One region of the Massilia genomosp. 1 genome, then DNA from elsewhere that is predicted to be linked to it. Evidence: predicted binding sites of a transcription regulator. Region 1 holds the regulator's gene; the other holds the start of a gene.

Region 1 (7,644 bases):
CTTCCACCTGCACCGCGTGCGCATCGTCCTTGAGCAGCACCGCCAGCGCGCGCAGGGCCTGGTCCGATTCGGGGGTGAGGGTGGCGTCGCCCGGATCGAACAGCACACTGGCATTGATTTCCACGCTCACCCCGCGGCTGTTCTGCGTCACCCGCACCTTGCCTTCGCGCACCAGCGGCGCCAGGGTCGAGGTCAGCTTTTGCGCGAGCTTGGTCAGGCTTTCCTTTTCGCGCCGCATGGCTTCGGCGCGCCGCTTGGTCAAAGGGTCGGGCAGCACGATCAGCTGCGGCACGTCGCTGCTGGCGACACTGGCCGTCTTTTGCTCCTTGCCGCCGAAGGCGTCGCCCAGCGAGACCGAAAACACCTTGTATTTTCCCTCGTTGACGACCGAAATGGCATACATGACCACGAAAAACGCGAACAGCAAGGTGATGAAATCGGCGTACGAAATGAGCCAGCGTTCGTGATTTTCGTGCTCGGCTTCGTACTTTTTGCGGGCCATGGTCAGGGCCGCGAGAGCAGGCAGGCGACCCGTTCTTCGATCACGCGCGAATGGTCGCCGCTGGCGATGTCGTGAAAGACATCGGTGAGGATTTCGTACTGGGTCACCCGTTCGGCGACGATGGTCTTGAGCTTGTTGGCGATCGGGTAGAAAAACATATTGGCCAGCCCGACCCCGTACACGGTCGAGACGAAAGCGACCGCGATCCCGCTGCCGAGCTTACCCGGGTCGCTCAGGTTTTCCATCACGTGGATCAGCCCCAGCACCGCGCCCAGGATGCCGATGGTGGGCGAGTAGCCGGCCGCCGCCTCCCAGATCTTGACGGCCTGGCGTTCGCCGAATTCGTAGGCCGTCACTTCCATCTCCATCAGGCTGCGCAGCTTGTCGGGGGCGATGCCGTCGACCACCAGGCGCAAGCCCTTCTGCACGAATTTATCCTTGTTGACCGCCATGTATTTTTCCAGCGACAGCAAGCCGTCGCGGCGCGCATGCAAGCCCCACACGGCGATCTCGCGCGCCAGGGCGGCGCGCTGGCTCGGCGGCGGCGAGAACACCCAGCGCAGCATGCGCACGCCGCGCATGAAGGTCGGCGCTTCGCTTTGCAGCAGCACGGCGCCGATGGTGCCGATGACGACGATGGCAAACGCCGCCGGCTGCACCAGGGACGACAGCTTGCCGCCTTCCAGCGCCTGGCCGACCAGCAGGCCGGCCAGGGCCAGGAAAATTCCCGCTACGCTGGCCCGGTCCACGCCTGCTCCTTCAAGCACGCGCGCAGGCGCGCGACCGCCTGGGTGTGCAGCTGCGACACGCGCGATTCCGATACACCCATGACGGCCCCGATCTCTTTGAGGTTCAGTTCTTCTTCGTAGTACAGGCCCATGAGGATTTTTTCGCGCGGCGGCAAGCCGTCGATGGCGTCGATGACGGCCTGGCGGAAATCGCCGTCGAGCAGGCTGCGCAGCGGATCGGCGTCGTCCACCGCATAGCGGTCGAGGAAGCTGTCGTTGCCGCCCTCGTTATCGTGAAAATCTTCGTAGTACACCAGCTGGTGGCCGCCGCCGTCGGTGAGCATGTCCTGGTAGTCGGCCAGGGACAGTTTCAGGCTTTTCGCGACTTCCGATTCGGTGGGCGGGTGGCCTAGCTTTTGCTGCAGGGTGCTCATTGCCGTTTCGATCTTGCGCATGTTCTGGCGCATCGAGCGCGGCAGCCAGTCGCTGCTGCGCAGTTCATCGAGCATGGCGCCGCGGATGCGCAGCACGGCGTAGGTTTCGAATTGGGCGCCGTGGGTTTCCTCATAGCGGCTGATGGCGTCGAGCAGGCCGATCATGCCGGCCTGGACCAGGTCGTCGACTTCCACGCTGGGCGGCAGCTTGGCCTTCATGTGGTGGGCGAGCCGCTTCACCAAGGGCATATGCTCGGTCAGTAAATGGTTCTTGTCCGCTTTCCCTTTGACGGTATACATAGATCTCAGTATGTTTTAAGAACCAAAATGGGAAGTCCCCCCTGTGTGCCCGAGCTGCGGCATGGCCGACAGGGCAAAGCGCCCCGCCAGCTGGCGAAATGCAACCGAGGCTCCCGCCAGCGGGAACGCGTCGACCACGGCCCGGCCCAAGCGCGCGGCCCGGTGCAGGTATTCGTCCGCCGGGACCGAGCCCATTGACGTGAGCTGTACGGCAAGGTAACGACTTGCCGCAGATGACATATTATCGTATACCACCTTCGCTTCCGCTTCGGATGCGCCCGTGACCAGAATTCCGAACGGACGGCGTCCCAATTGTTGCGAAAGTCGCTTGATGAGGGTGTAGGCGGCGGTGATCGAGGCGGCGCTGGTGGAGACCTGGACCACGATTTCGGCGCTCTCCATGACGGGTACCGGAAAGGTGTCGTCGTCGCCGAATTCGCCGTCGACGATGACGATGCCGGTCTGCTTGACCAGCACGTCGAAGGTCTTGGCCAGGCGGCGCGCTTCGTCCGGGCCGCCGCGCGCACGCGCCATGCTGACCACGCCGAAGCCTTGCGGCACCTGGTGGATGATCTGGTTCAGCGCGCACTGCTGGCGCGCCACCTGCAACAGGCTGGCGCGGTCGGCCACGCCGAGGCGCTGGGCCACGCCGTATTCGCGGTCGCAGGCGTCGACGATGAGCACGTCGTTGCCGGCGCGCGCCAGGGAGGCGCCCAGGTTGACCAGCATGGCGCCCTTGTCGTCTTGCGGCGTGGCGGAAAGAAAGGTGACGATGCGTGGCTTGGGGCCGGCCAGCATCCGGCGCAGGCCTTCGGCCTGGTCGAAATCGAAATGATTAGCCAAGGGACACCTCGCGCAGGCTGCGGTCGTTGCGGGCGTTGCTGGTGTTCGCCATCAGCAGCGGCAGTTCGGCGTCCGAAAACTGGCTGGCGGCGGCGTCGCGCTTGAGGCGGAAGGCGCGGTCGACCAGCATGTTGCGGTCGGCCAGGTGCAGGTCTTCCGGCACGCGCTGGCCGTTCGAGACATAGAACAGCTTCAGTTTCTGGCGGATCACGACATCGAGCACATTGCCGATCGAGGCCGCTTCGTCGAGTTTGGTCATGATGCAGCCAGCCAGGCCGCTGCCCTGGTAGGCGCGCACCACTTCATTGAGGGTTTCGTTGGTCGAGGTCGAGTTCAGGCACAGCAGGCGCTTGACGTCGGCGCCGGTCTCGGACAGCATCGCCACCTGTTCGGCCACGTTCTGGTCGCGCTGGGAGACGCCGACGGTGTCGATCAGCACGGTGTGCTTGTTGCGCAATTCCTTGAGGGCGATGCGCAGGTCCGATTCATCCTTGACCGAATGCACCATCACGCCGAGGATCTTGCCGTAGATGCGCAATTGTTCGTGCCCGCCGATACGATAGGCGTCGGTGGTGATCAGGGCCAGTTTTTCCGGGCCGTGGCGCATCACGCAGCGCGCGGCCAGCTTGGCGGTGCTGGTGGTCTTGCCGACGCCGGTCGGGCCGACCAGGGCGAACACGCCGCCCTTTTCCAGGATTTCATCTTCGTTCGAGATGGTGGTCAGGTTGCGCGAGAGGACCGTTTTGATCCAGCGCAGGCTCTCGGCGGCATCTTTCCCGTCCGGCAGTTTTTCGATCAGATAGCGCGACAGGCTGGGCGAGAAACCGGCGGCCAGCATCTCGCGCAGCACGCCGGCTTTTTGCGGTTCGCGCTGCTGGGTGGTGCCCCAGGCGATCTCGGCCAGTTGGCTTTCCATCAAGCCACGCATGGCGCGGATTTCATTCATCATGCCCGACATGTCGGCGGCGGCGCTATCCTTGGCCTGATTCATGGCTTGCATCATCATGGACGACATGTGCGAGGCCATCATCGACATGTCGAACGATTCGGGCTGGACGGCGTAGGCCGGGGCCGGGGCCGGCGCGACGCGGCGGTTGGCGTAAGTTTCAGGCGGGATCGACAGGGATGGGCGCGGCTGGGCCATGTCGGACTCGGGGGCCGGCGAGGAGATCGAGGCGACGTCGTCGCTGGCCAGGGCGAGGATTTCGACGACGCCATCGACGGGACGGTTGGACAGGATGACGGCGTCGGGCCCGAGCGCTTCGCGTACTTTACGCAGTGCGTCGCGTGATGTTGCAGCCGTAAATTTTTTGACATTCATCGCCAACTCCTGGGTTTTCCTGCCGGGTGCTCACATGAGCACTGACAGGGTCCATTATTGACGATGCAGGATGGAAACGATCTGGGGAGGAGGATGGGAAAAGGGCGTCATTTCGATCGCGTCGTTCCCGCGCTGAACAAACCGCCGCTCCCTGCCGTCGTTCCCGGCATTGCCGGAACCGACTTCCCGCGCAGGCGGGAACCCAAGTACGCGTAATCTCCCACACCATTGAGCCAGGCCAGAAACCAGCACTTGTAACAGCCCACCATGAATGCCATGGAAAAGCACAGCTATGTCTATATCCTTGCCAGCGATCCGTATGGCACCTTGTACACGGGCGTGACATCGGACCTGGTGACGCGTATCTGGCAACATCGTAGCGCCCTTGCCGAGGGTTTCACAAAGCGCTATCGGGTGGACAAGCTGGTCTGGTATGAAATGCACTTTGATATCATGGAAGCGATCAAGCGCGAGAAGCAGATCAAGAAGTGGCGGCGCAACTGGAAAATCAATCTGGTGCAAGCCGAAAATCCGACATGGCGGGATTTGTACCTGGACTTCACTGCGGACTAAGAGACATCGATGTTCTTCCCCCCGTCGTTCCCGCGCAGGCGGGAACCCAAGTTTCTTGCTCAGCCGTCGGCTCCGGCGCGAACTTGGGTTCCCGCCTGCGCGGGAACGACGGGGTATAGGCGGAGCAGGAACAACGAGGATGTTGGTCAGAAACGCGATTCTTACTGCGCCCCCACCAAACTGGTCACATGAATCGTCTTGGTCTCTGGAATCTCATTGTGCGACAGCACCTTCAATTGCGGCAGCGCCCGGCGCAGGAACTTCGACAACAAGGCCCGTAACGGACCCGGCACCAGCAACACCGGCGTCAAGCCCATCTGCTCCTGCTGCGCCGCCGCCGCACCGGCCTGCTGCGCAATCGTATCGGCCAAACCCGGCTCGATCCCGGCGCCATCGCCACCGGCGCCCAGCGCCTGCATCAACAAGCGCTCAAGCCGGTTATCCAGGGTCATCACCGACAACTCATTCGTGCCCGGGAACAACTGCTGCACAATCGCCCGGCCCAGCGCAATGCGCACCACGGCGGTCAGCTCGGCCGGGTCCTGGGTTTGGGTCGCATACTCGGCCAGGGTCTCGATCACGGTCCGCATATCACGGATGTGTACGCCTTCGACCAAGAGATTCTGCAACACTTTCTGCAGGGTCGACAGCGACACCAGCTTCGGCACCAGGTCTTCCACCAGCTTCGGTGCTTCCTTGGCCAGATGGTCGAGCAGGGCCTGCACTTCCGCACGGCCGAGCAACTCGGACGCGTGCGTCGTGATCAGATGGTTCAGGTGCGTCGCCACCACGGTACCGGCATCGACCACCGTGTAGCCCATGCTCTGCGCTTCGTCGCGCAGCCCGGCATCGATCCACACCGCAGGCAGGCCGAAGGCTGGATCGGTGGTCACCAGGCCCGCCAGGCTGCCGCTGGCCATGCCCGGATTGATCGCCAGGAACTGCCCGTTCATCGACTCGCCGCTGCCCACTTCCACGCCCTTGAGGGTGATGCGGTAAGCCGACGGCTTCAGTTCCAGGTTGTCGCGGATATGCACCGGCGGCGCCAGGAAACCGACTTCCTGGGCGAACTTCTTGCGTATCCCCTTGATGCGCTTGAGCAGCTCGCCACCCTGGGTCTTGTCGACCAGCGGAATCAAACGATACCCCACTTCCAGCCCCAAGGTATCGACCGGCATGATGTCTTGCCAGCTGGCCTCTTCCTGCTCGGTCGGCGCGGCCGGCGCCGGGGTCTCGATGACTTCCGGCGGCGGCGCCTTGGCCTTGCGGTTGATCATGTAGGCGCTGCCCGCGAGCGAGCCGGCCAGCAGCAGGAATACCAGGTTCGGCATGCCGGGAATCAAACCCATGCCGCCGATAATCGCCGCGGTGATATACAGCACTTCCGGCTTGGCGAACAATTGGTTCATCAGCTGGGTGCCGATGTCGTGCTCGCTGGCCACGCGCGACACCACGATACCGGCCGCGGTCGAGATGATCAGCGAGGGAATCTGCGCCACCAGGCCGTCACCGATGGCCAGCAGGGTGTAGGTCTTGGCCGCTTCGGCAAAGCCGAGGTCGTGCTGCAGGATACCGACCAGCAAGCCGCCGATCACGTTGATCACGGTCACCATGATGCCGGCCACCGCGTCGCCGCGCACGTATTTCGAGGCGCCGTCCATGGCGCCGTAGAACTCGGCTTCCTGGGCGACTTCGGTACGGCGGCGGCGCGCTTCGTCTTCGGCGATCAGGCCGGCGTTGAGGTCGGCGTCGATCGCCATCTGTTTACCAGGCATGGCGTCCAGGGCGAAACGCGCGCCCACTTCGGCGATCCGGCCCGCACCCTTGGTGACCACGGTAAAGTTAATGATGGTCAGAATGATAAACACGACGATACCCACCGTGTAGTTGCCGCCGATGAGGAAGTGACCGAAGGCTTCAATCACTTTACCGGCCGCGGCGCCGCCGGTGTGGCCTTCGGTCAGCACGATCCGGGTCGACGCCACGTTGAGCGACAGGCGCAGCATGGTCGACACCAGCAGGATGGTCGGGAAGGCCATGAAGTCGAGCGGCTTGACCGTGTACAGGCTGGTCAGCAGCACGATCACCGACAGGGCGATGTTGAAGCTGAAGAACACGTCCAGCACGAAGGCCGGCAAGGGCAGGATCATCATCATCAAGAGCATGATGATGATGGCCGGAGCGGCCAGGGCGTTGCCGCCGCCTTTCATTCCACGCAACCAGGAGGGCATATTCAGGCGGTTCATGGTGTGGCTCCGTTCTTCGGTTCAGCTGTGGTGTGCGATGCCGGGTCGTGCGGGTCGAGCTCGGGTGGTACGCGCAGCCTGGTCGGCCGGTCGGGGTAGGTGCCGCCATCTTTCTTGTAGGCGCGCAACTGGAATACATACGCCAGCACTTCGGCCACCGCCGAGTACAGCGCTTCCGGAATCTCGTCGCCGATCTCGGTATGCTTGTGCAGCGCACGCGCCAGCGCCGGCGCTTCCAGCATGGCCACGTTGTGTTCCTTGGCCAGTTCGCGAATCTTGGCCGCCACCTCATCGGCCCCCTTGGCCACCACGCGCGGCGCGCCGCGCTGGCCGTCGGCGTACTTGAGCGCCACCGCGTAGTGGGTCGGGTTGGTCACGATCACATCGGCGGTCGGCACCTCGGCCATCATGCGGCGCTGCGACATTTCGCGCTGCATCTGGCGGATCTTGCCTTTCATCTGGGGATTGCCGTCCGACTCTTTCGCTTCCTGGATCATTTCCTGGCGCGTCATCTTGAGCTTGTTCGCGTAATGCCAGATCTGGTACGGACCGTCGATCGCGGCCACGATGCCGAGGCCGCCGACGATGAACAGGAACGCCGAGCCGATCAGGTCGACCATGTGCGCGCTGCCGCTTTTCAGGGGCTCGACGGCCAGGCCGATGACGGCGTCTTTCTGGCTCATCACGACCATCCAGG
Region 2 (7,644 bases), on a different contig from region 1:
GCAAGGGGAGCTGGGGTGCGCCGGCAGCCTGGCCCGGCAACTGGCCCGGCTGGCCGGTGTCCAGGCGAAACTGGGGGCGCGGCGAGACCGACATCAGGGTCATCGGCACCTCGGTGCCGGCTTCCGCCCCTTGGGGCAGGCTCATGCGGGCCTGTTCGCCCGCCACCCTGACTAGAAACGTGCCGTCGTTGAACCTGGACAGCACCGCCACCCGCATCGACTTGCCGAGCTCGGTCGAGAGCGCGCGCGTGAGCGCTTCCTGGCGCGCGTCGCCGACCCCCGGCGTCGGGCGGCCCGGCTCGACTCTGCCGACCTGCCCCGGTCCATCGGTACGCGCCAGCATCGCGAGGACGACTAGACGCCGCCGTAGGCGTTATTCAGGCGGCGCGAGGTGCCGCTGCTGTTGATCATGTGCGACAGCTGCGCCATCCAGGGCGTGGTCAGGTCGCGGATGGTGCGGTCGCAGGCCAGCAATTGCTTGATGATCGCCACTTTCTTGACCCGGCTGGCGCCGTCGAGCAAGATTTGCTGGTCGTTGGCCTGCAAGGCGCTGGCGTGTGCGCCGACCCGTTTTTCGAGCAGGCTCAGTTCATCCCACTCGCCGCTTTCGGCCGCCGCTACCATCTGTTCGGACAGGGCCAGCATGGCTTCGTAGGTGGACAGCACGTCGTCGTTGGTCATGGTCATGGACATCATTCAGGCGCTCACAAGGTTGGAGGTGCGGTTGGGCGCCGTTCCGGACGCGGGATTGACGGCAGGGGCGGCGCCGATGGCGTTCCAGGTTTCGCGCAGCTCGGTCAGCAAGCCCTGGATTTCCACCATGATCTCGATATCGTTTTTCAGGTTCGCCGCCAGCAGGCGCGCGCTCATGTATTCGTACAGCGCATCGAGGTTCTCGGCGATCTGGCCGCCGGCGGTTTTGTCGAGGCTGGCGCGCAAGCCATTGTCGATGATCTGGATGGCTTTCGAGATCGCCTTGCCTTTTTCCGGGATGTTGCCCGACTTCATGTGCATCAGGCCGGTGAGCACCGCCACCAGTGCGCCGTCGAACAGCATGACGATCAGCTTGTGCGGGGAGGCCGCCACGACACTCGTTTCCAGGCCGACTTTGGCGTAGCTGCTTGCGCCCCTGTTGGGAGATCCAAACATAATTAATGTCCTCTTTCTGTCGCTATCGGATGGTGCTGAGGGAGGCGAGCTGCTGCGCCAGGAAGGTGCTCGTCGAACTCATGCCCGAGAGCGTCACGTCGAGCGAAGAATACTGCTTGCGTAAATCTTTTTCGGTCTGGGTCAGGCGGATATTGAGCGCTGCGCGCTGCTTGGCGATATCGGCCAGGCTGGCGTTGATGCCGGCGTTCTTGCCGGAAATGGTGCCCTTGCTGTTGAGATAACTGTCGATCAGCTCGGTGAACTGGGCGCCGGCGCCTTTCGAGATATTCACGGTGCCGCGCTCGCCGATGGCACCGCCGGTGATCTGGATCTGGATCCCGGAAGCGGTCGAGCCGGCGTTGCCGGTCAGGTTCTGGCCGCTGCCGGTGGCGGTGGCGCCGCCGATGGTGCCGGCCACGTCGAGCCCGTCGACCAGGGTCGGCGTGCCCAGCAGGCCGGCGGCGGCGTTGCCGCTGATGCCCACTTTCGAGGTCGAGCCGTATTTGTTCGAGGTGATCGTGAAGATCCCGCTTTCCTGCTTGACCAGCACCCCGGTGCCGCTGGTGGCGCTGGCGCCCGTCGCGCCGACCGCGCCGTTGATGATCGACTGCACGTGGCTGGCCAGGCTGGCCGCCGTGTAGTTACCGGCCAGCAGGGTGGCGGTCGAGGTCACGCCGTTGATGGTCAGCGACAACTGGTCGTTGACACCCTTGGTGATGCTGGTGCCGGCGGCGGTGCTGCCGGTGGCGCTGCCTTGGGTTGCCAGTTGGCTGATCAGCACGCTCTTGGTGCCGACCGTGCTGTTGGTGGTGGAGCCGACAAAGCTGACCAGGCTGTCCGTGGTCGAGCCGACCGTACTGAGCAGCTTGGAAACACCTTCCAGGTCGGCATCGAGCGCTTTTTGCAGCTTGCCGCTGTCGAGCTTGAGGGAACCGTCGGCCTGGAACGACACGCCCAGCTGGCTCATGCTGCTGATGTCGCCATCCATGCCCGGCACCGGCGTGAAGAACATCTTGCGCAGGCTCGATTGCAGGTTGCGCACGGTGGCGTCGCCCAGCAGTACGCCGGCGCCTTTGCCCTCGCTGGCCTTGGGCGCCGTGGTCAGGCCGGCGATCGTCGTGTTCAGTTCGTTGTACGACTTGATGAAATTGTTGATCGCCGTTTTCGCGCCGGCGCTGTCGCTGGTGATGTTGACCGTGCTGGTGCCGACCTTGAGCGCGCTGATGGTCACGCCCTGGATCGCTTCCGAGACGTTGTTGCTCTGGCTGCTGATGGCCACGCCGTTGATGGTCAGCTTGGTGTTTTGCGCCGCGCTGTTCTGGGTCATGTTCTGGGTGCCGTCGGCGGCGTAGCCGAGCAGGCTGCCGATGGCCGCATCGCCCGAGACGCCGATGCGCATGCTCGACGTTTCGCCGGTCTGGGCCGAGGTCAGCACCAGGCGGTTGGGGCTGGCGCTGCCGTCCGAAATGATGGACGCGGTCACGCCCACGTTGGCCTTGTTGATGGCGTCGCGGATGCCTTGCAGCGAATTGTTGCTCGCGTCCAGGGTGACGGTGCGCGCCGAGCGCGTGGCGTCCTGGGCGAAGGCGGCGCCGGTGTAGGCGCCGTTAGCCAGGGTGCCGCCCGTGATGCTGCCGAATTCGAACGTCAGCGTGGTGGCCGCGCCGCTGCCGATCAGCGCGGTGGTGCTGGCCTGGCCGACCGAGGTCAGGGTTTGCGCCTGCGACAGCTGGCTCACGTTGACGCTGTAGCTGCCCTTGACGGATTCCTTGCCGGCGCTGGCGGTGAGCACGCCGCTCTCGGACGAGGAGGCGCCGATGGTCTTGAACTTGGTCGGGTCGGCCAGGCCGGTGACGGCGGTCTGGAAGCCGTTCAGCGCGCCGCTGAGCGTGCCGTAGGCCGCCAGCTTGGCGGTGTACGCCTTTTCCTTGTCCTGCATGGCGACGAAAGGCCGGCTCTCCGCCACCATCAATTTATTGACGATGTCGTTGACGTCGATAGAGCCGCCTGAACTGACGGATGAAATGGCCACGAACGCCTCCTGGTAAAAGCATGAATATACTAAGTTAACGGCATCTTCTATCCATACTTTAGAGGGGTAATCCGGTGCTTGTTCGGTTTATGCCCGGATTGCGCCCGATTCAGGCGCTTTTTTGCCAATTCCCTCAAGCAACCTGGCTGATCAGCAAACCCTGGACTTTTTCCAGCGCCTTGCCGATTTCGAGCGCCTCGGCGCTGGGCATCTGGCGGATCACTTCCTTGGTGGTCTGGTCGATGATCTTGACCACCGTGCGCTTGCTGTCGGTATCGATCGAAAACTCGATATTGCGCGACAGCGCCTGCATCGCCACGTTGATGCGGTCGACCACCTTGCTCACTTCGGCCGGGTCGGGTTCGACCCCCTCCTTGGCGAGCCCGGTCTTGCCGAGGGCGGCGGCCGGCGCCGTCCTGGCGCTGGCGGCGGCGCCTTCGGTGGGCGCGACCTGGCGCGGCAGCGCAGCGGCCGGCGCGTTTTCTAGTGGGCGAAGTTCCATGACCGTATTCCTTTAACGAAAATTCCCCGGCGCGCAAAAAGCGGCCGGGGAGTGCAGCGGAGCGAGGCGGATCAGCCGCGCAGCAGGGACAACACGCCGTTTGGCAGGGAGTTGGCCTGGGCCAACATCGCAGTACCCGCCTGTTGCAGAATCTGGCCGCGGGTCAGTTTCGCGGTTTCCGAAGCAAAATCCGTATCCTGGATCCGGCTGCGCGAGGCGGACAGGTTTTCCGAGGTCGATTGCAGGTTGGTGACCGCGGTTTCGAAGCGCGACTGCAGGGCGCCGAAGGAAGCGCGCTGGCTGTTGACGTTGGCCAGGGCCGAGTCGAGGATCTTGAGCGCGTCGGCCGAGCCTTTGGCGGTCGACACATCGATCGCGGCCACGGTGTTGAGGGTGGCGGCGGCGCCAGCGCTGATGGCGTTCGAACCGCTGCTGCCGACCGAAAAACCCTTGTCCGAGTTCATCGACACATAGCCCACCGAGGTCGAGGACGCACCGGAAGCAACGTTCGCCGGGGCGCCGGCGGCGACGCCGTTGGCATCGAGGGCGTTAAGGGTTACCGCAGCGGACGCGCTGTTATTGGCGATGGTAATGTTGTTACCGGCAGAGTTGGTCAGCACCAGGCCATTATTGGTATCGTTCAGACGGGCGGTGACGCCGGTCTTCGAGGACACGTCATTGAAGGCGCTGACGGCCGAGGCCAGGCCGGAGGCGTTGAGTGCGGCGCCCACGGTGAAGGTCACGTTGGCAGCGGTGCTGTTGTCGGAGGTGACCGCCAGCGAGTACACGCCGCCGGCGGTGAACGTTGCCGATTCGTCGTTCTTGGCCTGGGCCGTGACACCGGTGGTCGCGGTGGCGCCATTGATGGTGGAGGCCAGCGATTGGGCGGTGTCGGTGGCGCTGACGGCGATGGTGGTCGTGGCCAGGCCTTGCAGGGCGAAACTGCCGGCGCTGTAGGCGGTGCCGGTCGCTGGGGCGGTGGTGATCGCTTCGTTGTTACCGTAGTTGTTGGTACGGAAGTTCGCAGTGGTGGCCTGGATGGTCTGGCCGGCATTCGCGCCCACCTGGAAGGTGGCGGTGCCGAAGCTGCCGTCGAGCAGTTTCAGGCCGTTGAATTCGGAGGTCTGGGCAATGCGGTCGGCTTCCGACAACAGCTGGCCGACTTCAGCCTGGATCGCCTTGCGGTCGCCGGCGGAGTTCGTCGCATTCGAGGACTGCACAGCCAGTTCACGTACACGTTGCAGGATGTTACCGGTCGATTGCAGGGAGCCCTCAGCGGTTTGCAGCATCGATACACCATCATTGGCATTGCGCCGGGCCTGGTCCAGGCCGCGGATCTGCGACGTGAAACGTTCCGAAATGGCCAGACCAGCCGCGTCATCCTTGGCACTGTTGATACGCAAACCGGACGACAGGCGCTGCAGCGAAGTGGCCAGGCCGGAGCCGGACGTGCTCAGGTTGCGTTGTGCGTTGAGGGAGGCGATGTTGGTGTTGATGACGCTCATGGTAGTACTCCTTGCAATTACTTTTTATTCATGTTGGCTGTGTGCCGTTCGCCTTGGTGTGCCCCTTTCGTTCCGAGACAATCACACCGTAGTCCTTATATGTAACGGATTGCGGTCTGGAAAGTTTAGGGGGATTTTGGGTGACTATTTTTTATTTTGGGCCTCAAGGCATGGCGGTACACGGCGCTAGACGACAGCGTTTTCCCGAACTTGAGGGCAAAACAAAATCAATTTGGCGCTCATGAGCGAGGCCAGGGAGTCGGAAACCGGGCATTGCGCCGCGATTTTGTTGCACGCAAAACAAGGAGCTGATGCGAGGACCTGCTGTTCGGAAGATATTCCCCAGCCAGCCGAGGGCCGGCCGGGGATGCAAGGAGCTTCTTACGCTGGCGCTTAACCGCGCAGCAGGGACAACACGCCGTTCGGCAGCGAGTTAGCCTGGGCCAACATCGCGGTACCTGCCTGCTGCAGGATCTGGCCGCGCGTCAGTTTGGCTGTTTCCGAAGCGAAGTCGGTATCCTGGATCCGGCTGCGCGAAGCAGACAGGTTTTCGGAAGTCGACTGCAGGTTGCTGACCGCGGTTTCGAAGCGCGACTGCAGTGCGCCGAACGAAGCGCGCTGGCTGTTGACGTTGGCCAGGGCCGAGTCCAGCACTTTCAGTGCTTGCGATGAGCCCTTGGCGGTCGACACATCGATACCGGAAACGGTATTGAGGGTGGCGGCGGTGCTGGCGGCGATTGCGGTGGAACCGCTGGTGCCCACCGAGAAACCCTTGTCCGAGTTCATCGACACATAGCCCACCGAGGTCGAGGACGCACCGGAAGCAACGTTCGCCGCAGCGCCGGAGGCGGCGCCGTTGGCATCGAGGGCGCCAAGGGTCACCGAAGCGGACGCGCTGTTATTGGCGATGGTAATGTTGTTACCGGCCGCGTTGGTCAGCACCAGGCCATTATTGGTATCGTTCAGTTTGGCGGTAACGCCGGTCTTCGAGGACACGTCATTGAAGGCGCTGACGGCCGAGGCCAGGCCGGAGGCGTTCAGTGCGGCGCCCACGGTGAAGGTCACGTTGGCAGCGGTGGTGTTGTCGGAGGTGACAGCCAGCGAGTACACGCCGCCGGCGGTGAAGGTTGCCGATTCGTCGTTCTTGGCCTGGGCCGTGACACCGGTGGTCGCGGTGGCGCCATTGATGGTGGAGGCCAGCGATTGGGCGGTGTCGGTGGCGCTGACGGCGATGTTGGTCGTGGCCAGACCTTGCAGGGCGAAACTGCCGGCGGTGTAGGCGGTGCCGGTCGCTGGGGCGGTGGTGGTCGCTTCGTTGTTACCGTAGTTGTTGGTACGGAAGTTGGCGGTGGTGGCCTGGATGGTCTGGCCGGCATTCGCGCCAACCTGGAAGGTGGCGGTACCGAAGCTGCCATCGAGCAGTTTCAGGCCGTTGAATTCCGAGGTCTGGGCGATACGGTCGGCTTCTGACAACAGTTGGCCAACCTCAGCCTGGATCGCTTTGCGGTCACCGGCGGAGTTCGTTGCATTCGACGACTGCACAGCCAGTTCACGTACACGCTGCAGAATGTTGCCCGTCGATTGCAGGGAACCCTCAGCCGTTTGCAACATCGACACGCCATCGTTGGCATTGCGCTTAGCCTGATCCAGGCCGCGGATCTGGGACGTGAAGCGTTCCGAAATGGCCAGGCCGGCGGCATCGTCTTTGGCGCTGTTAATACGCAGGCCGGAAGAGAGGCGCTGCAGCGAGGTCGACAGTGCGGAAGCCGAGGTGCTCAGGTTGCGTTGTGCATTCAGCGATGCGACGTTGGTGTTAATGACGCTCATGGTATTACTCCTTGCAGATACTACTTATACATGTTGGCAACTTGCCTTCGCTTTGGTCTGCCCCTTCGGTCCGGGACAATCACACCGCAGTCCTTTTTTGTAACGGGTTACCAGCCGGAAAGTTTAATGAAATCAGGCAGGTATATTTTTTATTTGTGGCCTCAAGCCAGGCGAGATTGCGGCGCTTGACGGCAGACGCGGGCAGAACTTGAGGGGTGAAATGCAGGAAATTACGCGGAATTTTGCTGTGCGCGCGCGACCGGTATCGGCCTAACAGTACCGTCGAAGCTATGTAATATGACAAGTTTTTACTTGGCGCCAATGATATCCGGCGACAGTGAGATTGCGGGTTGTTTATTCTGGCGGGCATGGCGTGAGCGGCACAGGCACCGCTCATGCCTTGCCCGTGCTCAGGGCTGCTTCCCCGGCTGGGCGGGGGGGCTGGCATATCGGCATGCGGAAGCGAACACCGTCATTGTTGCCGTACGATCGATCCGCATCAGCCTTGGGCGACTCTCAATACACCGATGCCCCACTGAAGCGTTATGCGGGCCGGGGAGGCCGTTCGCCCTACGCAGACAGTCACCGTGTTTCTGGCAAGTGGAACTACTCAGGTGGACTTCTTTTTT

Evidence for each region. The regulator FliA, encoded in region 1, starts transcription of late flagellar genes. The targets are predictions, from matches to a motif close to CTAAAGTTTNNNNNNNNNNNGCCGNTA.
Region 2: the regulator FliA is predicted to act here: its motif matches at 5,291-5,317, upstream of F1735_RS26215 (flagellin N-terminal helical domain-containing protein).

Annotation. Positions count from the first base shown of each region.
Region 1 is NZ_WHJF01000003.1:18,516-26,159, forward strand. Features, by position in the region: gene motD (flagellar motor protein MotD) at 1-502, opposite strand, end outside; gene F1735_RS01545 (flagellar motor protein) at 505-1,251, opposite strand; gene F1735_RS01550 (RNA polymerase sigma factor FliA) at 1,233-1,964, opposite strand; gene F1735_RS01555 (MinD/ParA family ATP-binding protein) at 1,980-2,762, opposite strand; gene flhF (flagellar biosynthesis protein FlhF) at 2,800-4,128, opposite strand; gene F1735_RS01565 (GIY-YIG nuclease family protein) at 4,396-4,701, shown strand; gene flhA (flagellar biosynthesis protein FlhA) at 4,863-6,947, opposite strand; gene flhB (flagellar biosynthesis protein FlhB) at 6,944-7,644, opposite strand, start outside.
Region 2 is NZ_WHJF01000096.1:376-8,019, reverse strand. Features, by position in the region: gene F1735_RS26240 (flagellar hook-length control protein FliK) at 1-343, opposite strand, end outside; gene F1735_RS26235 (flagellar protein FliT) at 355-687, opposite strand; gene fliS (flagellar export chaperone FliS) at 697-1,149, opposite strand; gene fliD (flagellar filament capping protein FliD) at 1,172-3,181, opposite strand; gene F1735_RS26220 (flagellar protein FlaG) at 3,315-3,683, opposite strand; gene F1735_RS26215 (flagellin N-terminal helical domain-containing protein) at 3,755-5,188, opposite strand; gene F1735_RS26210 (flagellin N-terminal helical domain-containing protein) at 5,582-7,015, opposite strand; partial or broken gene F1735_RS26205 (PEP-CTERM sorting domain-containing protein) at 7,626-7,644, opposite strand, start outside.